4 regions of the Ensifer sp. ENS08 genome follow, and region 3 is predicted to be linked to each of the others. Evidence: riboswitches for the same ligand, from Rfam matches in the RefSeq annotation. Region 3 holds a riboswitch; each other region holds the start of a gene.
What was found. Region 3 has a riboswitch for cobalamin ahead of IB272_RS01280 (aromatic ring-hydroxylating dioxygenase subunit alpha). Riboswitches for the same ligand answer to the same signal wherever they lie in the genome.

Region 1 (7,151 bases), on a different contig from region 3:
GCCGACTGAGTACAGCATCGCCTTTTCGATCAATGCCGTGTCGTTCTTCGCTGTGTCGCAGGCGACCGGCTGGCTCGGCGAGCGCTTCGGTCTGGTGCGGGTCATGCATCTTGCCGTCGGCGCGTTCGCGCTGACCATGGTCACGATGTTTATCGTCATGAGCCTCGGCTTCAACCAGTTGCCTGTCATGGCCGCGTTCCTCTTCGTCGGCTATGGCGTGCTCGGCCTGGTTATCCCGACCTCGGCGGTGCTGGCGCTTGAAGACCACGGCGAGATCGCCGGCACGGCCTCGGCACTGATGGGTACGCTGCACTTCGTCACCGCCGCCGTCGCCATGGTGGTTGCGACTATCTTCTTCGACGGAACGGCCCTGCCGATGGCCGGCGCGATCGCCGCTTGCGCCCTTGCCGCCTTCCTGCTGACGCAAGCAACGATCGGCCGCAGCCGGGTGGTCGCGGCAGAGTAGGCGCTGCTATTGCTGAACAAAGGCCGGCGAGGGCGTCCTCGCCGGCCTTTGTTGTCAGGTATGACCGAATGGACCGTCCTTAAAAATTCCAGTCCTCGTCCTCGGTCGCCACAGCCTTGCCGATAACGTAGGACGAACCGGAACCGGAGAAGAAGTCGTGGTTCTCGTCGGCATTCGGCGAAAGCGCCGAGAGAATGGCCGGGTTGACCTTGCAGGCTTCCGCCGGAAACAGCGCCTCGTAGCCGAGGTTCATCAGTGCCTTGTTGGCGTTGTAGTGCAGGAACTTCTTCACGTCTTCGGTCAGGCCGACGCCGTCATAGAGCGCCTCGGTGTATTTCGCTTCGTTGTCGTAGAGGTCGAGCAGCAAGTCGAAGGCGAAATCCTTGATCTCCTGGCGGCGTTCCTCGCTCAAGCGCTCCAGCGCGCGCTGGAACTTGTAGCCGATGTAATAGCCGTGCACCGCCTCGTCGCGAATGATCAGCCGGATCATGTCGGCGGTGTTGGTGAGCTTGGCGCGGCTCGACCAGTACATCGGCAGATAGAAGCCGGAATAGAACAGGAAGCTTTCGAGAAAGACGCTCGCGACCTTCTTCTTCAGGGGATCGCCGGAGGCATACTCCGCCATGATCAGCGCTGACTTCTTCTGCAGGAACTCGTTCTCTTCCGACCAGCGATAGGCGTCATCGACATCGGGTGTCAGGCAGAGCGTCGAGAAGATCGAGGAATAGGAGCGGGCATGCACCGCCTCCATGAAGGAGATGTTGGAAAGCACCGCCTCCTCATGTGGGGTGGCCGCATCTTCCATCAGTCGGACGGCGCCGACGCCGTTCTGGATCGTGTCGAGCAAGGTGAGGCCGGTGAAGACGCGGATGGTGAGTGTCTGCTCCTCCGGCTTCAGCGTTGCCCAGGAGGGAATGTCGTTGGAAAGCGGCACCTTCTCCGGCAGCCAGAAATTGCCGGTCAGACGGTTCCAGACCTCCAGGTCCTTGTCGTCTTCGATGCGGTTCCAGTTGATGGCGCGGATGCGGCTTGCGGGTTTGGTGTGCATGTTCATGTCGTTGAACCTTTGTGATCGTGTATGCCTCATCGCGCGGTGAGGGGGTGCCCCTCATCCGCCTGCCGGGACCTCTCCCCGCTTGCGGGGAGAGGGCTAGGGTGAGGGGCCGTTACTGGAATGCGAGGTTACAGCGCGCAGGAAACGCAGCCCTGGACCTGCGTACCCTCGAGCGCCATCTGCCGAAGGCGGATGTAGTAGATGGTCTTGATGCCCCTCTTCCAGGCATGGATCTGAGCACGGTTGATGTCGCGGGTCGTTGCCGTGTCGCGAAAGAACAGGGTCAGCGACAGGCCCTGGTCGACGTGCTGGGTGGCGGCCGCATAGGTGTCGATGATCTTCTCCGGCCCGATCTCGTAGGCGTCCTGGTAATATTCGAGATTGTCGTTGGTCATGAAGGCGGCCGGATAGTAGACGCGGCCGATCTTGCCTTCCTTGCGGATCTCGATCTTCGAGACGATCGGGTGGATCGAGGAAGTGGAGTGGTTGATGTAGGAGATCGAACCGGTCGGCGGCACGGCCTGGAGGTTCTGGTTGTAAAGGCCGCCTTCCATCACTGCCCGTTTCAGCTCCAGCCAGTCCTCCTGAGTCGGGATCGAGATGCCGGCTTCCTCGAACAGGCCCTTCACCTTTTCGGTCGCCGGCAGCCATTCGGCTTCGGTGTATTTGTCGAAATAGTCACCCGACGCGTATTTCGAGTTTTCGAAGCCGGCGAAGTTCTTGCCCTTTTCGACCGCCAGCCGGTTCGACGCGCGGATGGCGTGATAGGTCACCGTGTAGAAATAGATGTTGGTGAAATCGATGCCTTCCTCGGAGCCATAATAAATGCGCTCGCGGGCGAGATAGCCGTGCAGGTTCATCTGCCCGAGGCCGATCGCGTGGCTGTCGTCGTTGCCCTTTTCGATCGAGGGCACGGACGAGATGTGGCTCATTTCGGAGACGGCGGTGAGGGCGCGGATCGAGGTCTCGATCGTCTGGCCGAAATCCGGGCTGTCCATCGCAGCCGCAATGTTCAGCGAACCGAGATTGCAGGAGATGTCCTTGCCCATGTGCTTGTAGGAGAGGTCGTCGTTGAACGCGCTCGCTTCGCTCACCTGCAGGATTTCCGAGCAGAGATTGCTCATGGTGATGCGCCCGGCGATCGGGTTTGCCCGGTTCACCGTGTCCTCGAACATGATGTAGGGATAACCGCTCTCGAACTGGATCTCGGCGATGATCTGGAAGAAGTCGCGCGCCTTGATCTTGCGCTTGCGGATGCGGGCATCCTCGACCATCTCGCGGTACTTCTCGGTCACCGAAATCTCGGTGAGGGGCACGCCATAGACCTGCTCCACGTCATAGGGTGAGAACAGATACATGTCCTCGTTGTTGCGGGCGAGCTCGAAGGTGATGTCGGGGATGACGACGCCGAGCGACAGCGTCTTGATGCGGATCTTCTCGTCGGCGTTTTCGCGCTTGGTATCGAGGAAGCGCATGATGTCGGGGTGGTGGGCGTGCAGGTAGACAGCACCGGCTCCCTGGCGCGCGCCGAGTTGGTTGGCGTAAGAGAAACTGTCTTCGAGCAGCTTCATGACCGGGATGACGCCGGATGACTGGTTCTCGATCTGCTTGATCGGCGCGCCCATCTCGCGGATGTTGGTGAGCGACAGCGCCACGCCGCCACCGCGCTTGGAAAGCTGCAGCGCCGAATTGATGGCGCGGCCGATACTCTCCATGTTGTCCTCGATCCGGAGCAGAAAGCAGGAGACGAGCTCGCCGCGGCTCTTCTTGCCGGCGTTGAGGAAAGTCGGCGTTGCCGGCTGGAAGCGGCCGGAGATGATCTCGTCGACGAGATCGCGGGCAAGCCCCTCGTTGCCGCGCGCCAAGGCCATCGCCACCATGCAGACACGGTCTTCGTAGCGTTCCAGGTAGCGCTTTCCGTCGAAGGTCTTCAGCGTATAGGACGTGTAGTATTTGAACGCCCCGAGGAAGGTCGGAAAGCGGAACTTCTTTGAATAGGCATGATCGTAGAGATCGCGCACGAAGTTGAAGGAATACTGGTCCAGCACTTCCTGCTCGTAATAGCCCTCGGTCACCAGATAATCGAGTTTTTCCCGGAGGTTATGGAAGAACACCGTGTTCTGGTTGACGTGCTGGAGGAAGTACTGTTTCGCCGCCTGCCGGTCCTTGTCGAGCTGGATCCGTCCCTCTTCGTCATAGAGGTTCAGCATTGCGTTCAGCGCATGATAGTCGAGCGCTGCTTCCGTCGCCTTCAAGGGGCGTTCGAGTGTCGTGACGTCCAAAATCGTTCCATCCCGTTTTTGACATTGGCGACGTCCTCGTCGGTCCCGAGCAGCTCGAACCGGTAGAGATAGGGTACCCGGCACTTGGCCGAAATCACGTCGCCGGCGATCCCGTAGGTCGCGCCGAAATTGCTGTTGCCCGCTGCGATCACGCCGCGGATGTGAGAGCGGTTGCCCGCGTCGTTCAAGAAGCGGATGACCTGCTTCGGCACCGCCCCGCGGCCATCGTCGCCGCAATAGGTCGGCACGATCAGCACGTAGGGCTCTGCGACCGTAAGTGCGTCCTTACCTTCCCTGAGCGGTATGCGGGCGGCGCGAAGGCCGAGCTTTTCGACGAAGCGATGGGTGTTTTCCGAGCGACTGGAAAAATAGACGATCAGGCCCATCGCCCGCGTCCTTCAGGAAAGCGCGCTGATCATGTCCGGGCGGAAACCCGCCCAATGCCGCTCGCCGGCGACGACGACCGGGACCTGCCGATAGCCAAGACCCTGCACCAGCGCGAATGCATCGGAATCCTCGGAGATATCGACGATGCGATAATCGATGCCTTGGCGGTCGAGCGCACGGGTTGTGGCGGTGCATTGGACGCAGGCTGGTTTGCTGTAGACGGTGATCGACATGGGTTCCTCGTGAGGGTCTGGCAAATGGGCGCAAAAAATCGTCGGATCGCGCGAACGCGAACCGTGGTGTTGGCGATTGGACACGAAACATCGCTCCCCGGTCGACTCGACCGGAGTTGACGTCGTCAAGCTGGCCCAAGGTCGGTTACGCAACCGGGCCGGCTCGTTTTGGTCGGGCGCTCAGGAATTCCGCGGATGCGGGTTTTCAAGGCGCGGCCTTTCGATCAGGCGCGCAACAACGCGCACCCGTCCGCAGAAGGTGGATCTGAACTGGAAGAAACTGGCATGACTTCACCCCGAAGCTTTCGACGGGCTGCCGGGGAGACGTCGAGACGATCGGGCAGGCTCATCCTGCCACGCACTCAACCCCTCCGGACACCCCGCCCGTGGACGTTTGGTGATCGAGGCAGGTCTCCTGGCTTACGGGTCAAAGCTTCCATCCCGACCTTCCCGAGGCCTCATGCCTCAGTGGTCCAAATCCGGACAGTCGCTCGCCGTCTACAGTTGCGGGGGCAGCTACGGCATAGCCTCAGCGGAAACCCGCCGGCGCACCGTATTCCCGTCTTAGCTCCCAATCCTTGCGAATCGGAAGAACCTCGAACACTAGATATAGTAGTTCATCGCAAATCTGCGTCAATAGGTTCCGTATGTGGAAGGCGGGGGTAGGAGGGTGGTTTCTTTTGCAGTGTGGATAACGGGGAGTAAACAGCCGGTTGGCACCAAGGTTGTGGATAGGGCGCCCCTGGTGCGGACGCCCCATTCCATCAAGCAGCGAAAGCGGCCACGGGCCGGTTGTCATCGTCGACGGCGACCATAGCGAACGTTCCGGTAACAGTCCGCTGTCGCAGACCGGTGAGGAGCTCTTCCGACCAGAGTTCGACCTCGACGGTGGCTGAACTGCGACCCGTCCGCACAATGCGGGCGATGGGTTCGATGATCGAACCGATCATGATCCGGTGCTTGAAGTCCATACCGGTGCAGGAGGCAAGGACGGTCGCCCGGCGGCTCCGGCGCGTCGCGACGACGAATGCGGCCTTCGTCATATGCGCGAGGGCGTTGCCACCGCATATGGCGCCGAAGCTGTTGGCCTGGCCGGGAAAGACGATGTCGACCATGCGTAGGGTGCCCGCCTCTTCGGGCGTGTCCGTTGCCACATCGAGCGGCGGCAGCATCCAATCCGTTTCATCGGCACAGGGCATCGCGACCATGGTGAAGGTGCCCCTGCTGCAAAGGGCGCGGCTGCCGGTGGCGATATCTTCCGCGATCATCTCGACCTCGACCACCACCGAGCGGCGCCCGACACGAACCGGACGGCCGCTGAAGCAGACGATCTGACCGATGCGCGCAGGCGCACGAAAATCGATGCGGTCGCAGGATGCGGTGACGAAGGGAACGCGCCCGTGACGGGTGGCGACGATGAAAGCGATCCGGTCCATCGACGCGAGGGCGGCGCCACCAAAGAGCGTGCCATGGTGATTGGTATCGCCTGGAAAAACGATGTCGATCAGGGTTTGTGGCGCCGGGGTTTCCCCCGGCGCCGTCGTGACTTCGTGCTGCCCCGTCATGCTTTGACGGCTTCGCGCGTATCGGCGGCAAAAGCCGCTCGAAGCGAGCGGGCGGCGGCGACCATGTTGACGAGCGCCGGCCGCGTCTCTTCCCAGCGCCTGGTCTTCAGTCCGCAATCGGGATTGACCCAGATCTGGTCCGGCGTGAGGCCCTCGGTCGCTTTTTCGATGAGATGCACCATTTCCTCGACGCTGGGCACGCGTGGCGAATGGATGTCGTAGACGCCCGGGCCGATCTCGTTCGGATAGGCCTTGTCGGCGAAGGCGCCGAGCAGTTCCATTTTCGATCGCGACGTCTCGATCGACATGACGTCGGCGTCCATCGCCGCGATTGCGGCCATGATGTCGTTGAACTCGGAGTAGCACATATGGGTGTGGATCTGGGTCGCATCGCCCACCCCGGCTGCACTGAGACGGAAGCACTCCACCGCCCAGTCGAGATAGGTCTTGCGATCGGCATTTCGCAGCGGCAGGCCTTCGCGCAGTGCCGGTTCGTCGATCTGGATGATGGCGATGCCGGCCGCCTCGAGATCCGACACTTCATCGCGCAGTGCTAGCGCGATCTGCCGGCACACCACGGAACGTGGCAGGTCGTCACGAACGAAGGACCATAGCAGCATGGTGACCGGACCCGTCAGCATGCCCTTGACCGGGCGATCGGTCAGCGACTGCGCGAAGGTCGCCCACTCGACCGTCATCGGGTTTGGTCGCGAAACGTCGCCGAAGATAACAGGCGGACGCACGCAGCGCGATCCGTAGCTCTGCACCCAGCCGCTCTGGGTGAAGGCGTAGCCCGAGAGCTGCTCGCCAAAATACTGCACCATGTCGTTGCGCTCGAACTCGCCGTGAACGACTACGTCGATGCCGACCTCTTCCTGCCAGCGCACCGCCACTTCGGTCTCTCGGCGAAGATAGGCGGTGTAGTCGACATAGCTGAGTTCGCCCTTCGCATGCAGTGAACGGGCCTGCCGAACCTCCGATGTCTGCGGGAAGGATCCGATCGTCGTTGTCGGGAAGAGCGGCAATGACAGCTTCTTCGCCTGCAGTGCCCGGCGGCCCGCGAACGGGGATTGCCGCTTGCTGTCCGCATCCGTCAGCGCTTTCAAGCGCCCGGCGACCAGAGGATCATGGATCCTGAGTGAGGTGAGCCTCGCCTGGGCGGAC
Region 2 (7,151 bases), on a different contig from region 3:
ACGATCGTGCGCACCAACACGACCGTCATCGGCGCGCTCTCGGTCAAGCGCGGCGAAGCCGATGCGTTGATCTGCGGCGTCGAAGGGCGCTACAGCAAGCACCTGCGCGACGTATCGCAGATCATCGGCAAGCGCGACGGCGTGCTCGATTTCTCGGCCTTGAGCCTGCTGATCTCGCAGCGCGGCGCAACTTTCTTCACCGACACCTATGTGAGCTACTGCCCGAGCGCCGAAGAGATCGCCCAGACGACGGTCATGGCGGCACAGGAAATCCGCCGCTTCGGCATCACCCCGCGCGCCGCCCTCGTCTCGCATTCGAACTTCGGTTCGCGCGATTCGGAGAGCGCCACCAAGATGCGCACGGCGCTGCAGCTCGTGCGGGAACTCGCGCCGGATCTCGAGGTCGACGGCGAAATGCACGGCGATGCCGCGATCTCGGAAGCGTTGCGCCAGCGCGTCATGCCGGACAGCAGCCTGTCGAGCGAAGCCAACCTGCTGGTCTTCCCCAATCTCGATGCCGCCAACATCACGCTCGGTGTCGTCAAGACCATGACCGACAGCCTGCATGTCGGCCCGATCCTGCTCGGCTCGGCGCTTCCCGCCCATATCCTGTCGCCGTCGGTCACCTCACGCGGCGTCGTCAACATGGCGGCCCTGGCGGTGGTCGAAGCCAGCCATCCGGGTTGAGATGGCAACGCGGAGATCGCCACCGGTCTTCGCTGCATTCGGGCGCCATGCCGGCGCCGGCAAAACCGTATCCGGATGTCGCACCTGCTTCAGGCGCGGCATCGCTGGTTTTGCAGATCACCCGCGAATCAGCCCCTGTCACGCGGCCGATCGACAACTACAATCAAGGCGTGCGCAATTGGTCTTATACACCAATCGGGAAAGTTTGCGCTGGACAAAAGGTGAACCTCTAACCATGCTGGGGCCTCGGACGAGATTCGGTGTTGTGGCATGACTGAGCAGCAGGCTGTCCTCGACATGCTGGAAATCCTGGAATGTGGCGGCTGCGTCGAGCCCGCTCATTTCTTCACATTGATGCGTCGAACCTTCCGCATTGCCCATCTTCTCTATCTCGAAGCCGAGCCCTATGCGGACGAGCTCAAGGTTTGCCGGCTGCATCACACCTTCGGCGCCTACGCTGCCGAGATTTACCATGCCCGCAGCCTTCACCGGATCGATCCGATCCTGAAGCTGGCGCTTGGCGGCGTGCGGCCGGTGGAATGGACGATGGCGCGGCATCGCTTCCCGGAATGCGAACCGTTGTTCCAGGCAGCCCAGGAAATCGGCATATCCACTGAGGGCGTCGCCTTGCCATTGCCCTCGCCCGCCGGGCGCATGGCGTTGCTCGCAATCAACGTCAACATGACAGCCGGCGAATGGACGACCTATCGCCGCCATCACCTGCGCGATTTCCAGCTGGCCGCCAATCTCTTCCATGCCGCCATGCTGGAGCACGGCGCCATGGCCGGCAGCATTTCGACCCGAGAGATGCGGTTGACCGGCCGCGAGACCGAGGTCCTGACCTGGGCCGCCGCCGGCAAGAGCTATTGGGAAATCGCCACGATCCTCGGTATTTCCGAGCGCACCGTGCGCTTCTTCATGACCAATGCGCGACGCAAGCTGAATGTCGTTTCCAACACTCAGGCTGTGGCACAGGCCGTACGACACGCTCTGATACCCTCCGTTTGACACCCGACAATACGCCTCCACCGAAACCCCTCGAAATCTAGTGGCAAATATCGCGCATTTGAACTGTCGCTAGCGACAGTTACGCAACCGCCGCGAGCCTGACAGCATCGCCCCATCCCCAAACTCGGATGGAGAAAACGATGATCAGGATCCTGAACGGAAAGACCCGCGCACAACACCCGGCGGCCGTCGACGACATGTTCCGGTTGCGCAAGCGCGTCTTCCACGACTTCCTGAAATGGGACGTGCAGACCGAAGGCGACTGGGAAATCGACAACTACGACCAGGCAAACCCGCTCTACGTCCTGTCCTATGCGCCCGATACCGGCCGGCTGCGCGGCGCGCTTCGCCTCCTGCCGACACTCGGCCCAAACATGCTGGACGATACCTTCCCGATCCTGCTTGGCGATAATCCGGAAATCCGCAGCGCTTCGGTCTGGGAATCCAGCCGCTTCTGCATCGAGCCCGAGATCTCGCAGGACCGCGCGTCGAACCAGGTGACGGTCGCGGCCGCCGAACTGATGTGCGGCGTCGGCGAGCTGGGCCTTGCTTCCGGCATCAGCCACATCGTCACGGTGACGGATGTGTTCCTGGAGCGCATGTTCCGGCGCATGGGATGCCCGGGCGAGCGTATCGCCGAACCGCATCGCATCGGCTCCGTTTTCGCGGTTGCCGTCGCCTGGGAAGTAACGCCGGATCTGCTCACGCGGATGAAGGCGGTCGCTGCCATCGAAGGTACCGTGCTCGAACGTCCGATGTCGCTGGAAACCGCCCGCGCCGCCTAAGCGCGTCAGTCGATCTGCGCTGTTAACGCAAACCGTCGCTTGTCGTTGCACGATCACCGACAAGCTCTATGATGGAGGCGAAACAGGAATGCCGCTGGCAGCCACCCGCAGAAGGTCGGCGCCGACCTGGCAACAGGAAGAGACTTTCGCCCGTGTTCACGCGCATGAAACACGTCGCTGCGGCCCTTGTGCCTCTGGTTCTGATCGGTGCCGGTCCGTCACTGGCATCGACGGCCTGCGACCGACTGAACGCGCGGCTCGCGCAACTGCCTGACTACGTCGCCAGCAATGCCGATGCGCGCGACTACGCAAGCGCGATCTCGCGGCAGAATATCGAGCTGCGGCGGGCAAAGAACGACCGCCGCCGCGCGGGTTGCGGTGGCGGCAACGCCATTGGCTTCGACGGCGGCGACCCCGACACCTGCTACGGCCTCAACAGCCTGATCGCCGAGATGGAAGACAATCTGCGCATGCTGAAGTCCGAGCGCGAGCAGATCGTCGCCGGCGGCAGCGACGACAGCCGGCGCCGCATCCTCGCCGCGCTGGAGATCAACGGTTGCTATGGTGACCGCGAGGAGTTCGCAAGCGTGGAACCGGACGTGCCGGAAAGCCACCGCAACATCGTTGCCGACCTGCCGCCGGAAGACGCCTACGGCCCGATGCTCGGCCGAGGCGAAGACGGCTACGCACCGCAGGAGCGCTACTATAGCGGCACGCTCAGAACCATGTGCGTGCGTACCTGCGACGGCGCCTTTTTCCCGGTTTCTTCAGATGCGACGCCGGCCGATTTCCCGCGCGACGAGCAGGCCTGTCGGGCGCGCTGTCCGGGGGCTGAGACCGAGCTCTATTTTCACGACCTCAACACGGAAGAGAGCGACAAGATGGTCTCGGCCGTGACCGGCCGTCCCTATACCGAAATGCCCAACGCCTTTGCCTATCGCACCCGCGCCGTCGGAAAACCCGGCCAGTGCGGCTGCCAGATACCCCAGACCGCCTCGACCACACCGAAGGCAAACGGAACGAAGATCGGTGACGACCAGTCGTCGATCATCGTCATCGAGACCAAGAAGCCGGAAGCGGCGAGCAATACCGCCAAGGCGCCGGCCGAAGAGCGGCCTTATGATCCGTCGAAGAACAAGGTTCGCGTCGTCGGCCCGACCTACCTGCCGCAGGAAGAAACCGCCATCGACCTCAAGCATCCGAAGGGACCGGCCTATCAGCCGGTCCAGAATTGATCGGACGAGGCCTTACGCCTTCTCCTTGCTGCGTCCCCATCCGTCTTCGAAAACCAGCTCGTCGAGCGGCAGGCGCTGGCGCCAGCCCTTCACGGCGAGTTCCGGCTGCTGATAGAGGCGATCGACATAGCCGAGGCAGAGCCAGGCAACGATCTCGATATGATCTGGGATGCCGAGAATCGCCTTGATCTCGGCCTCGTGGAAAATGCTCACCCAGCCGACGCCCACCCCTTCGACCCGCGCCGCAAGCCAGAGGTTTTGCACGGCGCAGACCGTGGAATAGACGTCCATCTGCGGATTGTGGGTGCGCCCGAGTACGACGGCACCGCCGCGCGTGCGGTCGCAGGTGACACAAATGCTGAGCGGCGCCTTGCGGATGCCTTCGAGCTTCAGCGCACGGTACTTGGCCTGTTGTTCCGCCTCGAACATCAGCGCGGCCTCGTCATTGGCGCGGCGAAACGCCTGCCAGACGCGCTCACGCGTTTCTTCCGCCCGCACCAGCACGAAGTTCCACGGCTGCATGAAGCCCACGGACGGGGCGCTGTGCGCAGCGGCCAGCAGGCGCCCGATCAGATCATCCGGCAATGGCGCGGGCAGGAATTCATCGCGCACGTCGCGACGTGTCTCGATGGCACGGTAGACGGCCTCCCGCTCTGGCAGCGAAAAGGCGCCGGCAGCCGCAAGGCCGCCCTTCGGTTCAGTCAGCATCGTTCGATCCCCAACAATGCGAAAACCTCCCGCCGTCCACGCGGGGTTCGGTCTATCTCGCCAGGCCGGTCTTCTGACTTCGGTTCAACCGATCACCTCGCCTTCCCAGATCGCTTGAAGATCCAGTGGCAAAACCTTGAATCAATTCAAGGCTCTCTTAGACGCGATCGTCCCCGTCACAGCGTTGGGCACGTTCCGGAATGACACCGGATTCCCGATTCTCCCGCTTTCGCGGGCACCTGACGACGGCACTAAGTGCACAGCCGTTTGAGAAAGACAAGCGGCGCCAACCCGGCCGAGACATGGCACGCCACTTTCCGCCGGCTACTGTCGAGCTTAGTCGTTTGCCTCCACCTCAAAGCGGAGCGACCGGATGTGGCGAACCGTCATAGGCGCCCCAGACCGACTGATCGAAGCAAATCACCGATCCGGTCATCAGCCCGGACTCGGCCGACGACAGATAGGCGCAGGCCCGCGCCACTTCGGCCGGATCGACGAGCCGACCGAAGGGCTGGCCGGCCGCCGCCTTTTCGAGCCAATCGGCAGCCGCGCCATGAAACTCGCGCTGGATGCGGTCTTCGCCTTCGGACGCCATCCAGCCGATATTCAGCCCGTTGACGCGAATGCGGTTGCGAAGAAGCGCATAGGCCGTGTTTTTGGTCAGCGTTTCGAGGGCGCCTTTCGACGAACAATAGGCGGCAATGAACGGCTGGCCGGCCATCGCCGACATCGAGCCGATGTTGACGATCGTGCCCTCGGTCTTCTCCCGCCGCATGATCTTCACCGCCTCCTGCATCAGGAAGAACGGCGCGCGCACATTGATCGCGAACATGCGGTCGAAGAGTTCGGGCGTGGTGTCGAGGATCGTGCCACGGTCGGTAATAGCTGCGGCGTTGACCAGCGCATCGACCCGGCCGAATTCCGCGTCGCAAGCGGCGACCACCTTGCGGGCGTCCTCTACTTTTTCCAGATCGGCCTCGACATAGACGACTTTCGCGCCACTTGCCTTGCCGATCTGCTCGGCCTTCGCCCGCCCCTTGGCGGCGTTGCGGCCGCAGATGACGATGCCTTCAGCGCCGCGTTCGGCGAAAAGGCCAGCAATCGTCGCGCCCAGTCCCTGCGTACCACCGGTGACGATGGCGATCTTGCCTTGCAATTGTCCACTCATCGAATTCCTCCCTCGGAAATGATCGTTTGAAACGGCTGCGGCTCCCGGCTGAAACACACCGGGAGCCTGTCAAATTGTAACTCGCTCGTCAGCTCAGCTTGCGCTTCGCCTGCGCCTCCAGCACCGAGAGAAACTCTTGTTCGCCCGTCCCCGCAGTGAGAGCCTCGCGCATCAACTGCGCCTGCGTCTTCGGCGCCAACCCGCCGAGTGGCGGATCCCGGTCGAGATTGGTAGGGAACGAATAGCCTTCGGCACAGGAGGAGATCGCGTTGGCCGCTTCCGCCTGCGTCAGCGTCCCGTCCGCCAGCAAGGCCCGCAAGGCCGGATAGAGCGTCGCGCTCATGGTCAGTCGGTCAACGGTTTCCATTGCGCGACCGAAGGCCGAAGACACCTGCAGCAGGTTGGCCACGCGGCGGATATCCCGGGAGCGGTTGGTGCCGGCGGCATGGAAGAGCGCCGGGTTGAAGAACACAACGTCGCCCTTTTCGAGCGGAAGCTGCACATGGTGTGCGTCGAAATAGGCGCGGAATTCCGGCCGGTTGAGCGCCAGATAGCCCGGCACATAGGTTTGGCTATAGGGCAAGAACAGCGTCGGTCCGCTTTCGAGCGGCATGTCGCAATGGGCAACCGCCCCCTGCAGCGTCAGCACCGGTGAAAGCCTGTGCACATGCGCCGGATACTGCTCGATCACGGCCGCGGTCTGGAAGCCGAGGTGATAATCGCGGTGCGCCGATTGCGCCGCACCGCCAGGATTGACGCGATTGACCTGCGCCGTCATCTGGTAGTTCGGCCCGAGCCAAGCCTCGCTGACGAGCGCTATGACGGCATTGCCGTAATAGGAGGCGAAATTCTCCGGCGCGTTCAGGCAGTGCTTTTCCAGCGAGTTCCAGATGCGGTCATTGGCGCCGGGTTTGGCGAAGTGATCGCCGCCGCCGCTGTTGCTACGATGTTGCTCGTCGATGATGGCGTCAAAGACCCCGCTTGCGACGTCGATTGCTGTCGTATCGGCAAAGGCGCGCTTGAAAACCGCCACGCCAGGCCCGGTCACCAGTACCTCGCAGATCTCCGCCAAAACAGAACGCCGCGCCTCGGCATCGCCGCACGCCGCAATCAGCGCGGCGCTGTCATAAATCAGGATATTCTTTTCGCAGCCGGCAGCATGGGGGTAGTCGGACAGACTGGTTTGGCGTTCGACTTCCGTCCGGAACGATTCGAGATCGCAAGCCTCTTCGGTGAGCCAGACGCGGTCGATCCGCTGGCGCGCTTTGTTGTCGGTCTTCATCGCGTTTCCTCCTCTGGAACATCCTGATGAACACCACTATAGGCGGCGGCAAAACATGATATAGAGCAAGAATCCATCAAAAATCCATCAGGAGAGCAAGGCGATGGCCCATCCGTTTCTGGTCAAGGACATCGCCTTTCAGGCCGGGCTCAGCACCGCGACCGTCGATCGCGTGCTCAACGAGCGGCCGGGCGTGCGCCGCCAGACGGAGGCCCGGGTTCGCGCAGCCATCGAGGAATTGGAGAAGCAGCAGGCCGGCCTCGACATCCAGGGGCGCA
Region 3 (7,151 bases):
GCACTGGCGGCGCGGGCCGCCATAGGGCTGATAGGTATTGTCGTAGGCCCGGTATGAGCGGTAGCGGTCGTAGCACCACTGCACATGGCGGCTGCCATAGACGGGGGCAGGACGCGTGTAGCGCGGCGGCTGGGCGATCGCTCCACCGATAATCACTCCGGTGCCGAAGGCTGCCATCGGATACCACCAGCCATTGTAGTAGCGATAGCCAGGGCGGCGGTAGTTATAACCGCGGTAGCCGTTGTAGTAGTAATAGCCGCCACGACGCTCCATGCCCGGTCGGCGATACTGGACGTTCTGTGCATCGCTCTGCCGCTCAAGGCGCGGCGGTGTCGGCGTGAAGGCCTGCGACGGGGCGGCCGACGTCGCCAGCACAGCCACCGCAACGGCCACGGAAAACCACCGGCTCATCCCGGAATTGAGAACGTTCTTCATAAAATCCCTCCATCACCGAACGCATTTTGCGCGGCCCGGTTTCGGGTTGCCGCGGCATTTCAACCTTTCCATGATTTCACCCGGACCGAGGCCGATACGGGGATGTCCCTCAGCCGGGAAATCCGAAATCGACCGATAACGCGTAAGTCACCGGTTTTGTTCCATCTTCCGCCTCCTGCGGGATCAGGTGGCGGGGCCAGCACCCGTTGCTGCAGCAAGGCATTGCCGCATCGTCGACCAACGCCTTCCCGGCTGATCTTCAGATCGCGAACATGAAAGCAATTGCTTATATACAGCCACAGGTCGGTATACATTCGCGCGTCGCTCCCGCACAGTCCGCTCGGGGGCTGGGATTTACGATGCGTTAACGATACTGTCGGCAATCTCAGAGAATGGCAAAGCGGTGTATCTCGACGACAGGGATGATTCTGCGCCTCGCGACCTTCATCGGTCTGGCTTTCGCGGCGGCGATCGCACGCGCCGGTGAACTGGAGCCCTGGAAGACCAAGTCGAATGCCATCATCGTCGACGCCTATGAGATGAACAGCATCGACTGGGAAACGATGCTTGGCGACAAGCGCGTTTCCGGTTTCATCGCCAAGGCCTCCGACGGCCTGCCCGAAAGCTTCTCCTGCACCGGCGACCACAACGGCGACACCTTCAACCACTGCAAGACCATGTGGCGCAAATACGCCGTCAGCCGCGAGCTCTACCAGACCCGCCGGATGATTGCCCGTTCGCACGGGCTGCTGTGGGGTGCCTACCATCTTGCCCGCCCGGGCAATCCCGTCGACCAGGCGAACCATTTCCTCGATTACGCCGATCCGCGCGACGACGAGCTGATGGTGCTCGATCTCGAGGGCATCGATCCGGACAAGTACATGTCGCTGGAGGACGCCGCCATCTTCGCCGGGCACATCAAGACCCGGACCGGGCGCTACCCGATCCTCTATACCAACCACATCACCGCCAAATACATCGCCGCGCACCGGGCCAAACACCGGCTGCTGTCGCGCCTGCCGCTCTGGTACGCCCGTTACAAACCGGATATCCGCCAGGTTTTCCCGATGGGCAACTGGGACAGTTACGCGCTGTGGCAGTTCTCCTCGGGCATCAACTGCGGCAAGCGCCGCTGTCCCTACCGCGTGCCGGGAACGCTTGACGACATCGACGTGAATGTGGCGGCAATGTCGCCGCTGGCGCTGAAAGCGATCTGGGCACAGGGCGCCTTGCTGCCGGAAAAGCCACTGCCGCTGATGCTCGTCGCCCAAGCCGAGCGGGGAACGGGCATGCTGGCGGTGGCAAGGGCGACTGCGATGTTTAGCGAGCCGCTGCTCGTGAGCCGCGCTGACGCTACGAGCGGCGCCGGCAGCGGCGTCGACATGTTGGTGACCGGCTCGATCGATTTCGCCCGCCAGGACCGTGCCCTGCAGGTGGCGATCGCCGGCAATGAGGCCGCCCAGGGCGCCTGCTCCAAGACGGAGGCCGGCACCGACGCCCCGGCAAGCGTTTCCGCCAATCCGATCCCCTGCAACGCGCCCTAAAGCCTCTCGCTTGAAAAAGCATTCACGCGACAGGCATTAAGCGCTTGTTGTTATGCATGTCGTTGCCGCAAAACCGCTGCACACTTTTGCGCGACATCATAAAAGCCTTCAAGCTTCGATCTGGACGTCTCCGAGCGGTCGTGAGCAGCAGGCGAGGATGTAGCCCTCATCGATCTCGTCGTCGAGAATGCCGCCATTGTGGCTCATATCCACCTCGCCTGAGACCTTCATCACCCGGCAGGTACCGCAGATGCCGCCTTCGCAGGCAGCGCCGATGCGCACGCCGTTGGCGCGCGCCGCCTGCAGGATCGTCTGGCCGGGCTTGGCCTCGATCTCCTTGCCGCTCATGGTGAAGGCGATCTTGGCGGCCTGGACCTCGCCCTCGTCACCGGCGCCGGCGCGCACGGCAATCTCTTCCGCCGCAGGTGCGGCGGCCGGCTGGAAGCTCTCCTCGTGGTAGCGGCCCATGTCGAAACCGGCCGATTTCAGCATCTCGCGCACGCCGCGCATGAACGGTTCGGGGCCGCAGCAGAAAACGGTGCGGTCCATGAAATCGGGCGCAAGCAGCGGCAGCTTGGCGCCATCAATGCGGCCGCGAAGCCCGTGCCAGCCGTGGCGTGCCTCATGTCCCTCGACGATGAAGCCGAGGTTCAGCCCGGACATCTGCGTCGCCAGAACCTCCAGCTCCGAACGGAACAGCAGGTCCTCCGGACGACGCGCGCAGGAGATGAAGGTCACATCCGTCTCCGGCACGCAGTCCGCCATCCAGCGCGTCATCGACATCATCGGCGTGATGCCGGAGCCGGCCGAGATAAACAGGTATTTGTCGCCGGGATGGCGGACGAAGCTGAAATCGCCAAGCGGGCCAAAGGCGCGGAGTTTCATTCCGGGCTTCAGGTGCTCGAACATCCAGCGGGTGCCGATGCTGTCTGACTGCGCCTTGACGGTCACGGCGATCGACAGCGGCCGCGAGGGCGTCGACGACAGGGTGTAGGTGCGCATCACTGGCTCGTCGGCGACGGGCAGTTCGAGGGTCACGAATTGCCCGGGCAGATAGCGAAACCAGGCGGGCTTTTCGGCCCGGAAGGTGAAGGTCATGACATCGGCGGTCTCGACGACCGCCGATGTGCATTCGAGCATCTGCTGCCGGTCGATCCAGACGTGGAGCGCGTCGAAATGGTGAAACGAAGAGGCCATCTGCATGTCAGGCGACCCTTGAAAGCGGAGCCGCGTCGCCGGCAAGGCGCTGCTCCATGAACTTGCAGTACCACTCGACGAACTGCATCACGCCACCCTCGTGCTCGGGCGAATAGGGACCGGGCTCATAGGCCGGTGAGCGGATGCCGAAGGCATTTTCCTCGACGATCTGACGGTCCTGGTCGTTGGTCTCGGTCCAGACATGCGTCAGTTCATCTAGATTGTAGTCGACGCCTTCGACCGCATCCTTGTTGACGAGCCACTTCGTCGTCACCTGAGTCAGTTCGGGCCCGAGCGGCAGCACCCGGAAGGTGATGGCGTGGTCGGCGAGCACATGGTTCCAGGTGGTGGGATAGTGGAACATCAAGAGCGTGCCGATCTGGCTCTGGGAGACGTCGGCGGACAGGGCCCGCCTGACGGCGCGGGCGCCCGACATGGTGTAGCTTTCGGCATTGTCGACAAGCGGCATGCGGGCGGCGCGGAACTGACCGGTCGGCGACATCTTAAATTCGCTCGGCAGGCCCTCGGCCTCGCACTTCGCCCAATGTTCGGCGATCACAGGATCATCCTTGGCGCCCTGCACCCCGGTCGCCGTCGGCGCCTCAGGATAGGTGCGGCAGAGTTCCGGATGATTGGCGGCGCAATGGTAGCATTCGCGGTTGTTTTCCCAGACGAGCTTCCAGTTGCCCTTCTCGATGATGGTGCTTTCGAACGCGACCTTGGTTTCGCCGAGCCGATGCGGCGCAAGATAGGGCAAGGCCATGTCGCGGAACGTCGTGAAATCCATCGGCTTTTCCGACAGGTTGATGAAGATGTAGCCGCCAACCGTTTCGCAATGGATCGGCTTCAGACTGTGGGCGGCCTTGTCGAAATCCTCTCCCATCTGCCGGGCAAAGAGCAGCGAGCCGTCGAGTTCGTAGGTCCACTGGTGATAGGGACAGACAAGCTTTGCCGACGAGCCTTTCGCCTGCGTGCAGACGCGCGAGCCGCGGTGGCGGCAGGAATTGTGCAGCGCCCGGATGGCGCCCTGGCGGTCGCGGGTGATGACAACGGGGTAGTCGCCGACCTGGACGGTGAAGTAATTGCCGGCCCGCGGGATCTCGCAGTCATGGCCGATGAACAGCCAATCCTTGTACCAGATGTTTTCCAGATCCTGCCTGTAGTAGTCGGGATCGATGTAAAAGGCCCGGTCGAGGCTGTAGCCGTCCCGCCTGCCCTTCAGCTTTCGAAGCATATCGTTTCTGGTGTCCATGTCCTGTCCTCATGCGCCATGTTTCGGAGAGGCAGGACAGGAACCCGCACGGGCGCACACCCATGCGTTTGAGGCTCCGATCCGGCTGCCCGCCGCAACCCGTTACGGTTATGTCCGTCAAGGCTGGTTTCCGGGCTCAGGAGCCGTCCTTTCGGACCTGCCCGGCGCCTTCCCGGACGAACCGTCCAGTGGCCTTTGCCGAGGCTTTCGCTCCACCACCGTTGCGGGGGCAGCGCCGGGATTTGACCGGCTTCCCAATTCTCCATCTTCCCTTCGAAGACGGCACCTTGAGTAAGGATATGTAATCGCGGAAGTCACCTTGGCAGCTGCCCGATAGCGACATCCAATTCCAGAATGACGACACGGAAAAAACCGCCACAAAAGGCCACCGTCTTAGAATTTTTACATTGCAAACATATAGATAGATCACATCTTGGGCAATTGCCGACTTTTGCGGCGCGGTCGGCGCAGATGCGGGAGGGCTTCGCCCGTTTGCGACATCGCGTCAGATAGAGAACGCTAATGATGCAGCCAGGACGAAATCATTCATTAACCATGAGCCGCTAGCCTAGCCGGCGGACGAGAGAGGTCCTGCAGGCAGGCAGATGGCGCGCTGACGATCATGGCAAAGTTGAGATACTACGACGCGACAGCCGAGAAGCTGCCGACAATCCCGCCGAAGGTGGCGGTTCATACCGAATTCCTGCGCACGGGCCGGATCAACCGCAGGCAATGGTTGCCGAGCGAACGCCGGTATTTGAGCTATGAGGAAGTCGCAGACAGGACGGGCAAGAAGCTCAGCACCGCCGGCGACACGACCCATAAGCGGATCAACGGGTTCCACAACTCGATCCAGTTCCCGAAGATGATCTTCCACCGCACGCTCGTCGGCCGGCCGCATCTCGGCTACTGTCACGTGACGGCGGCGCGTACGCCGGTTACTCCCTCCAAGGACATCACCTGGTCCTTCTACTTCGCCAACTTCTTCTGCAACCTGGGCGACGAGACGCATTTTTTCGAGAGTATCCAGCCCGGCTATTCACGCATGTACTTCGCCGTCGCCATCGAACCGGGCGCCCAAGCCGGGCAAATGGTCATCAACCGCAACTTTCGTGACAACGGGCTGCTGTTTCGCACGGATGATCCCAAGGTCGCGCTGAAAAACGTACTGATGCTTGGCGCCAAGGATGACGCGTTGCGTCGCATCATTCGCAGCCTCTGAGCCGAACCGGTTCCTTCAAAGAAAATCGTTCTGTTTTTCCGGTGCGTCCGTTAAGGAAGCGTCGGAAAGGAAACGGCATGGCTGAGATCATCGACACGGATAGAGAACCGGACCGCGCGATCGCGCGCGCCTGCGCCGTTCTTGCCGAAGGCGAGCCGGTCGCCATTCCGACCGAGACCGTCTACGGCCTTGCCGCCGACGCTACCAATCCCGATGCGATCAGTCGCATCTACGAGATGAAGGGGCGCCCGCGCTTCAATCCGCTGATCTCGCATGTTTCCGACATGGCGATGGCCGAAGCCCATGTGCATTTCGATCCGATTTCGAGGCAGCTGGCCGAAGCCTTCTGGCCCGGCCCGCTGACGCTGATCCTTCGGCAGCGCGCCGACAGCACGGTTCATGCGCTGGCGTCCGCCGGCCTCGACACGCTCGGCATTCGCATGCCCGACGGTTTTTCCCGCCGGGTAATCGCCCACTTCGGGCGACCACTGGCCGCGCCCAGTGCCAATACGTCGGGCAAGATCAGCCCGACCAGTGCGGTCCATGTGGAAGCCGATCTCGGCGAAAAACTGAAACTTATCCTCGACGCCGGCCAGGCCCAAATCGGCCTTGAGTCGACGATCATCAAGGTCGACGGCGACGAGATCCGGTTGCTTCGGCCGGGTGGCCTCGATGCCGCCGAGATCGAACGCCTGCTTGGCCGTCCAGTGACCCGGCCGGAGACGGCGGGAGCGACGATCGAGGCGCCGGGCATGCTCGCCTCGCACTACGCGCCCGGCGCTGCAGTCCGGCTCGATGCCGCCGAGGTGCATGCCGGCGAAGCCTTGATCCGTTTCGGCGGCAATCGGATCGCCGGCGAAGAGCAGGCGGCCGTCGTTCTCGATCTCAGCCCGACTGGCAATCTGCGCGAAGCCGCCGCCAATCTCTTCGACTACATGAAGCGGGCGGATGCCAGCGGCGCAGAGACCATCGCCTTCGGGCCGATCCCTTCGGACGGGTTGGGGGAAGCCATCATCGACCGGTTGCAACGGGCGGCGGCACCGCGAGGGTAAGATAGTGTGCGGCATCTTCTCTGCACCCACCCTCATCGAACGGCACCAATTGCGGTTATGATCGCCGCCAACCAGGAACCGAGGACCAGATCCTCAGATCGACCGATCCGATAGCGCGCGCAGGCGCAATGCGAAGTGAGGCCCATGACCACCCTTCCCTCTCCCGAACTCATCGCTTCCTTCGCCGAGATCGTCGGCAACACCAACGTGCTGACGGACGAAGCCGACAAGGCGCGCTATCTCGTCGAATCGCGCGGACTCTACCGCGGCACGACGCCGATGGTCCTGCGTCCGGGCAACGTCGACGAGGTCTCGCGCATCATGAAGCTCGCGAGCGCCACCCGCACGGCGATCGTGCCGCAGGGCGGTAACACCGGCCATGTCGCCGGGCAGATCCCGCGGGAGGGCAAGGCAGACATCGTTCTTTCGCTGGAACGGCTGAACCGCAT
Region 4 (7,151 bases), on a different contig from region 3:
CAGTTCGGGTTGCCGCGGCCGGCATTGAGGAAAGCCTTGGCGGATTTCTGTGAGCTCGACTTGGCGAGCTTGATCAGTTCGTCCTTGATTTCGAACGGGCTGAGATCGGATAGGCTGTCGTAGAAATTTCTGTCCAACATGGTCCACACTCCCTGTGATCTATGCATTTTGAACGATGGTCGGCTTCGCCCGTTCGCCTCAGGCGAGCATGATGACGATGACGAGGCCGAAGATGGTCAGCAGCGTGTTTCCGATGGCGTAGGGCATGCCGTAGCCGAGCGCCGGCACCTTGCTCTTGGCCGCCTCCTGGATCATGCCGAGCGCTGCCGTCGTCGTTCGCACACCGGCGCAGGCGCCAAACAGGATCGCCGGGTGGAACTTGAAGACATAGTGGCCGAGGAGCACCGAAGCGATCATCGGGATCGACGTGGCGACCACGCCCCAGATGAACAGCGAAATGCCGACCTCCTGCAGGCCCGCGACAAAGCCCGGGCCGGCGCCGATCCCGACGACGGCGATGAAGATGTTGAGGCCGAGCGTGTTCATCAGCCACAGCGCCGGTGACGGGATGCGGCCGAAGGCGGGGTAGGTGGTGCGCAGCCAGCCGAGCACGAGGCCCGCCAGAAGCGCGCCGCCGGAGGTCGAAAGGCCGATCGGGATGCCGCCGATCGTGATCGTCAGCGCACCGATCATCGCGCCGATGAAAAGCCCCCAGCCCAGAAAGGCGATGTCGGTCGTCTCGACAGGCCGGTCGGCAAAGCCGAGCGCCTTGATCGCCGCTTCGACATGGCGTTTCGCGCCACCGATGGTGACGATGTCGCCGCGCTCGACCGTCGTCCCGGGCAGCACCGGGATCTCGACCAGCGAGCGGATGATCTTGCGGGCATAGACGCCGCGCGCCCAATCCATGGTGCTGACTTCCGCCAGCGTCTTGCCGGCGAGCGCCTTGCTGGTCACGTAGACATCGAGGACTTCGGCTTCCGCGTTGAGCAGCTCCTTGTCCTCGACCTCGAGCAGCTTGTTGTCGAGGTTTTCGACGAGCAGCGAACGCCGGCCCGAAAAGGCGACGACGTCGCCCGGCTGCAGCACGGTGTTGCCATCGGCCTCGATGATCTGGTCGCCGCGCCGCAGGCGCTCGACGAAGACGCGGATCCCGGGAAGGATGTCCTTGACCGGTTTCCCGGTGAGCCCGCTTGCCGCGTCGACGCGATAGGCCCGGAGGCCGAAGTCGTGATAGGCGCGGGTAATGCCGGGCTCGCTGCTTTCGCTGCCACCGCCGAGCTTGGCCTCGTATTCGCGGCAGGCCGCCGGAAGGTCGATGCCAAGAAGCTTGGGACCGAGCTGGGCGAGGATGATCGCCGAGCCGATCGTGCCCCAGATATAGGTCACCGCATAGGCGATCGGGATCTGGTCGGCAAAGGTCTTGGCCTGCTCCGGCGTCAGCCCGAGCGAATTGATCTGGTCGGTCGCAACCCCGATTGCAGCCGAGATCGTCTGCGAGCCGGCATACATGCCGGCGCCATAGCCGAGCGGCAGCCCGGCAATCAGCGCGCAGAGATAGGGAACGACGAGGCACAGCACCAGCACGGAGAGCGCAAAGGCGATCTGTTTCGGTCCATCGGTGCTCAAGCCCCGCACGAATTGCGGCCCGACGCCGTAGCCGACGGCGAAGAGGAAAATCAAAAACAGGGTGGATTTCAGGTCGCCGGAAACCTGGATACCCAGCTGTCCGATGAGAACGCCCGCAAGCAGCGTGGCGGTGACATTTCCAAGATTGAACCCCGCGACCTTGATCGGACCGATGAGGAAGCCGATGCCGAGGGCGAGGAAGACGGCGACAGGCGGATAGGTCCGAAGCGTGTCGACGAAGAAATCAATGGGATTCACTGATGCTATTCCCTTCTGAAAGTTGAGTTGCCGTCACTTCATTTCGGGATCTGCGCGGCTAAGTTGAGCTTGTTTCCGAGGCTTGTCGATGCCCAATCTTAATCCCGGCAATTGTCGCTTCGGTCGTCGAAATTCTCAACGGGCATAGGGTTACGTGAGCGTAACGTATGTTACATTTCAGCGTTTTTACTTGGGGTTGGGGATCGAGGCCGCCGCGATGTGTCGGTCGCATTCGATCGCAAGACCGCGGCACTGGCCCGGATCGCGATGGCACTTCAACTCTGGTGTTGTAATTCGTAACGTTATCTCCCAACGTGAGGCATGAGGCGTTTTCTCTTGGTTATGCTTGGAAAAGTTGCTGGGCACGGAACGGCGCGTCTTGCTGCTTGCGATAGGGGCGGCAGAATTTCGTGGGCTTGAGAAAAAAGCGGTGTCGTCTCCGCAAGGCGGCCGGTTCGTAAGGTGACGAGGAGGGGAAGCAATGATGGACGAGGTTATCCGAAGGCTCGGCGCACTTGGCGTTCAGCTCCCGACGCCGCCGAGGCCGCTCGGCGCCTATCGCGCGGTGATCGAGGCGGGTGAGATGCTTCATGTTTCGATGCAGGGGCCATTGCTGGACGGGCGCTTCGTGCATACGGGGCTGCTCGGGCGCGATGTGACCATCGACGAGGGGCGCAAGGCCGCAGAGTTGGCAGTGCTCAACGCGCTGGCGCAGATCCATGAGCATCTCGGCCGTTTCGAGCGTATTCGCCAGATCGTCCGGCTGGAGGGACATGTCGCCTGCACTGAGGATTTCCTGGAGCACCCGAAGGTACTCGACGGTGCTTCCGAGCTTCTGGCGGCCGCCTTTGGCGAAAGGGCTGGCCATGTTCGCTCCGTCTGCGGCGTGCGCAACCTGCCGGGCAACGCCTCTGTCGCGGTGACGCTGACGGCCGAACTCTTGCCGCCGGAGTTCTGAGGTAGCACGGCACGTCTTTTAGCGTGGTCGCTATCGCGGGCGTCGGATTGTGTCCGGCGCCCAATTTTCGACTTGCGCTACGTAATGTTATTTTATAACAAACCTCGCATGACGAAACGCCGCATGTTGATAGATCCCTCCCGCCTGTGTCGTGCGGTTGTCTCATCCGCCGATTCATGCGAGGAAGGCGTTGATGGTGCTGCGTCCGCGACAATGCGGAAGCGGCTGAAAAGGGAACACGGAACGGACGACCCTGATGGGGCCGAGACCGTGGCTGCCCCCGCAACTGTGAGCGGAAAGCGCATTCACACCATGTCACTGGTCGAAGACCGGGAAGACGTGGATGCGCCACGACCCGCGAGCCAGGAGACCTGCCATCGAACCGATCAACCACAACGGACGGGGTGTTCCGATGGAAAAGAACTGGCTTTCATACGACGGTTTTCCGTCCTCTTGCCGTTTCGCCATCTCTTGCCGTCAGTCCGGCGGAGGGCAGGAATGGCTGAGCCGAATTTCCGACAGCACAAGATAACGGTCTGCACCGATTGCCGCTTCACCGGCGGCCCATGCGTGCCCGGTGCCGAGCTGATCAAGCGGCTCAACCTGAGCATCGCAGCGCTCGGCGCACCGCTCGATCGCGATTTCTCGATCGCCGGAACGGTCTGCATGGCGGCCTGCACGCGGCCCTGCACCATCGCCTTCCAGGCGACGGGGAAGGCGACCTATCTCTTCGGCGACGTCTCGCCGGAAGAGGACATCGACGATCTCGTGCGCTTTGCCACAACCTATGCCGAGCGTGGCGATGGCATGACGCGGGCGGCGGAACGGCCGCGCGGGCTGAAAGGCAAGACGCTTGCCCGCATTCCCGCGGCGATGCTCGTCTCCGAAGATCTCGGCGGGCACTTCCAATGAGGTCGCGCAGAGGAACGAACCCATGAGCTGCAACGCAACGGGTGCAGCCCTCACGGTCGAGGGCCTTCGCTGGGGGCCGCGTTCGGGCCTGACGCTGGTCAACGACATCGGCTTTGCGATCGCGGCCGGCAGCCGGCTTGCGATCCTCGGGCCGAATGGCGCCGGCAAGACCTCGCTTCTGCGCTGCCTCTACCGGGCGGTGCAGCCGAATGCCGGCCGTGTTTCGGTCGATGGCGTCGATCTCTGGTCGATCTCGGCCCGCGAGGCGGCAAGGACAATCGCCGTCGTCTTGCAGGAGATGCCCGGCGATTTTCCCTTCAGCGTGCGCGACGTCGTGATGATGGGACGCATTCCGCGGCGGGAGGGCTTGAGCGGCTGGAACGATTTCGACCGCGAGCGGGTGCAGCACGCGCTCGCGCATCTCGATCTCGCCCATCTTGCCGGTCGCCAGTTCTCGACGCTTTCGGGCGGTGAGAAGCAGCGGGTGCTGATCGCCCGCGCGCTGGCACAGGAACCGCGCATCATCATCCTCGACGAGCCGACGAACCATCTCGACATCCGCCACCAGCTCGAAATCCTCGAGCTCTTGCAAACGCTGAAGCTGACGATCGTCTCGACGCTGCACGACATCAACCTCGCCGCCGAGTTTGCGACAGATGTCGCGATCTTGACCGCCGGGCGGCTGACGGCCTTCGGCCCGCCCGAAGAGGTGCTCAGCCCCAGCGAGCTTTCGGCCGCCTTCGGCGTCACCGCCACCGTTCACAATGCCGCTGCCGGCGGCGCCCGCTTTTCCTTTTCACTTCCTCGACAGGGATCGATTTCATGAAGATCAATATTGCCCCATTTTCCCTTCTTTTCGTGCTTGCCGCCGCCACGCCGGCGCTCGCCTATCCGGTCACCGTCAAGAGCTGCAACCGCGAGGTGACCTTCGACGCGGCGCCGAAGCGCGCGATCGCCAACGACGTCAACCTGGTGGAGATGATGCTGGCGCTGAGGCTCCAGGACCGCATGGTCGGCTATACCGGCGTTTCCGGCTGGAAGACGCTGGACGAGAAGCTGCGCGAAGGCGTCAAGGAACTGCCGGAGCTTTCGGAGAAATATCCGACCAAGGAAGTGCTGCTCAACGCCGATGCCGATTTCCTCTTTGCCGGCTGGAACTACGGCATGAAGGTCGGCGGCGAGGTCACGCCCGAGACATTGGCGCCCTTCAAGATCGGCGTCTACGAGCTGACCGAATCCTGCATCCACGTGATGGCCAAGCAGAAGCCTGATATGAACGACATGTTCGTCGATCTTCTCAATCTCGGCCGCATCTTCGGCGTCGAGGATCGCGCCGAGACGCTGGTTGACGGCTATCGCCGCCAGCTTGCCGAAATCACCAAGGCGACCGCCGGCAAGGCTAACCCGACGCGGGTCTTCGTCTATGATTCCGGCGAAGAGAAGCCGTTTACTTCCGGCCGCTTCGGCATTCCGACGGCGATGATCGAGGCCGCCGGCGGCGCCAACATCATGGACGACGTGGAAAAGAGCTGGGTGGAAATCTCCTGGGAACCGGTGATCGAGCGCAACCCGGAAGTGGTGGTCATCGTCAACTACGGCGAGGTGAAGGCCGAGGACAAGATCGCCTTCATGAAGAACAATGCGGCCTTCAAGAATGTCGATGCCGTCAAGAACGATCGCTTCGTCGTGCTCGATTATGTCGAGGCGACGCCAGGCCCGCGCAACATCGACGCCATTGCCAGGCTTGCCAAGGCCTTTCAGGGCGAGGGCCTGTAAGCGATGCTGGCTGAGGATGCGTCGCCTGGTCCCGTCGCCGTTTCACGCCTAGCGCCGGCACGGGCGCTGAAGGCGGGTGCCGGTCTCATGACGGCGCTTTTGCTGCTGGCCTTGACCGTCACGGCCGGCGTATCGCTCGGCTCGGCGCCGATCCCGGTTGCGACCGTCTGGTCGATCATCGCCAGCAAGATTTCGCCGGGCAGCGTCGAGGCTTTCTGGTCGGCGGGGCGCGAGAGCATCGTCTGGGACGTGCGCCTGCCGCGCGTCATGCTGGCGGGCCTCGTCGGCGCCGGGCTGGGGCTGACTGGCGCCGTGCTGCAGGCGGTCACGCGCAATCCACTTGCCGATCCGCATCTGCTCGGCGTTTCCTCCGGCGGCGCGCTCGGCGCGATCGTGGCGCTGCTGCACACCGGCATGATCCTCGGTCTTGCCACGGTGCCGCTCTTTGCCTTTGCCGGCGCGCTGCTCGCAACCGTGCTCGTCGCCTTCGTCTCCCGCGTGCTCGGCAGCAGCGCCGACCGTCTCGTGCTGGCCGGCGTCGCGGTCGCCTTCGTCTTGACATCCGTCGGCAACCTCATGATTTTCCTTGGGGACCCGAGGGCGACCCATACGGTCATCTTCTGGATGCTCGGCGGTCTTGGCCTGGCGCAATGGTCGCAGCTCGTCTATCCCGGCGTGGTGCTTTTCGCCTCCCTCGGCTGGCTGATGATCCGGGCGCGCGAAATCAATGCGCTCGCCATGGGCGACGAAACCGCGATGACGCTCGGCATTCCCGTGCGCCGCTTCCGGCTGACGCTGTTCGTCGTCACCGCACTTCTGACCGGGGTGATGGTCGCCTTTTCCGGCGCGATTGGTTTCGTCGGGCTGATGGTGCCACATTTCGTGCGGCTTCTGGCCGGCAGCGACAACGTGCGGGTCATTCCGCTCTCGGCCTTCTTCGGGGCGCTGACGCTCATCCTTGCGGATCTGGCCGCCCGCGTCATCATGGCGCCGGAGGACATGCCGATCGGCGTCGTCACCGGGCTCGTCGGCGGCATCGCCTTCATTGCCATCCTGAAGCGACGCGCGTAAGGCGGGTAGGAACACGTTATGGACAAGGGCCGGTTCCGGCCTATGTGTTAGCGCAGCCGAGGGATCGGCGATTGGCCCGCATGAGGAGCATATGGCGAACGAAGCTGACATCTGCACGCCGCAGGACGTTCTGAATTTCTGGTTTGGCGAACTCACCTATGACGACTGGTTCGGGACGAGCCACGAACTCGACCAGGCCTGTATCCGCCGCTTCCAGGCGTCGCACCTGGCGCTGGCCCGTGGTGTCGACGAGATCTGGCGCGCGAGCCCGGAAAACCGGCTGGCGGCGATCGTGCTTTTGGACCAGATGCCGCGCAACATGTTTCGCGGCACGCCGCTCGCCTTTGCCACCGATTGCCTGGCACTGCACGAGGCCAAGCTCGCCGTTGGCGCCGGTGCCGACATGGCGATCAAGCCGGAATGGCGCGCCTTCGTCTATCTGCCCTTCGAGCATTCGGAAAACCTTACCGACCAGACCATGTCGGTGAAGCTCTTTACCGAGCTCGGCGATGCCGATTATCTCGACTATGCCATCCGGCACCGCGAG

Region 1: it holds a riboswitch for cobalamin, as region 3 does, so the genes downstream of both, nrdH (glutaredoxin-like protein NrdH) here and IB272_RS01280 (aromatic ring-hydroxylating dioxygenase subunit alpha) in region 3, are expected to answer to the same signal.
Region 2: it holds a riboswitch for cobalamin, as region 3 does, so the genes downstream of both, bluB (5,6-dimethylbenzimidazole synthase) here and IB272_RS01280 (aromatic ring-hydroxylating dioxygenase subunit alpha) in region 3, are expected to answer to the same signal.
Region 4: it holds a riboswitch for cobalamin, as region 3 does, so the genes downstream of both, IB272_RS08195 (DUF1636 domain-containing protein) here and IB272_RS01280 (aromatic ring-hydroxylating dioxygenase subunit alpha) in region 3, are expected to answer to the same signal.

Annotation. Positions count from the first base shown of each region.
Region 1 covers NZ_JACVBF010000011.1:43,749-50,899, forward strand. The annotation lists gene IB272_RS21855 (multidrug effflux MFS transporter) at 1-466, shown strand, start outside; gene nrdF (class 1b ribonucleoside-diphosphate reductase subunit beta) at 546-1,520, opposite strand; gene nrdE (class 1b ribonucleoside-diphosphate reductase subunit alpha) at 1,649-3,802, opposite strand; gene nrdI (class Ib ribonucleoside-diphosphate reductase assembly flavoprotein NrdI) at 3,772-4,188, opposite strand; gene nrdH (glutaredoxin-like protein NrdH) at 4,201-4,422, opposite strand; cobalamin riboswitch at 4,810-5,036, opposite strand; gene IB272_RS21880 (hotdog domain-containing protein) at 5,187-5,987, opposite strand; gene metE (5-methyltetrahydropteroyltriglutamate--homocysteine S-methyltransferase) at 5,984-7,151, opposite strand, start outside.
Region 2 covers NZ_JACVBF010000002.1:758,264-765,414, reverse strand. The annotation lists gene IB272_RS09370 (NADP-dependent malic enzyme) at 1-687, shown strand, start outside; gene IB272_RS09365 (LuxR family transcriptional regulator) at 958-1,695, shown strand; gene IB272_RS09360 (acyl-homoserine-lactone synthase) at 1,836-2,480, shown strand; gene IB272_RS09355 (DUF2865 domain-containing protein) at 2,645-3,715, shown strand; gene bluB (5,6-dimethylbenzimidazole synthase) at 3,728-4,423, opposite strand; cobalamin riboswitch at 4,469-4,681, opposite strand; gene IB272_RS09345 (SDR family oxidoreductase) at 4,779-5,591, opposite strand; gene IB272_RS09340 (phytanoyl-CoA dioxygenase family protein) at 5,680-6,873, opposite strand; gene IB272_RS09335 (LacI family DNA-binding transcriptional regulator) at 6,977-7,151, shown strand, end outside.
Region 3 covers NZ_JACVBF010000001.1:246,833-253,983, forward strand. The annotation lists gene IB272_RS01265 (BA14K family protein) at 1-411, opposite strand, end outside; partial or broken gene IB272_RS01270 (GH25 family lysozyme) at 828-1,838, shown strand; gene IB272_RS01275 (hybrid-cluster NAD(P)-dependent oxidoreductase) at 2,088-3,182, opposite strand; gene IB272_RS01280 (aromatic ring-hydroxylating dioxygenase subunit alpha) at 3,184-4,428, opposite strand; cobalamin riboswitch at 4,532-4,733, opposite strand; gene IB272_RS01285 (DUF6656 family protein) at 5,051-5,650, shown strand; gene IB272_RS01290 (L-threonylcarbamoyladenylate synthase) at 5,728-6,702, shown strand; gene IB272_RS01295 (FAD-binding oxidoreductase) at 6,847-7,151, shown strand, end outside.
Region 4 covers NZ_JACVBF010000002.1:523,952-531,102, forward strand. The annotation lists gene IB272_RS08180 (bifunctional aspartate transaminase/aspartate 4-decarboxylase) at 1-140, opposite strand, end outside; gene aspT (aspartate-alanine antiporter) at 199-1,887, opposite strand; gene IB272_RS08190 (RidA family protein) at 2,369-2,845, shown strand; cobalamin riboswitch at 3,023-3,239, shown strand; gene IB272_RS08195 (DUF1636 domain-containing protein) at 3,344-3,757, shown strand; gene IB272_RS08200 (ABC transporter ATP-binding protein) at 3,780-4,583, shown strand; gene IB272_RS08205 (ABC transporter substrate-binding protein) at 4,580-5,533, shown strand; gene IB272_RS08210 (iron ABC transporter permease) at 5,621-6,604, shown strand; gene IB272_RS08215 (DUF924 family protein) at 6,696-7,151, shown strand, end outside.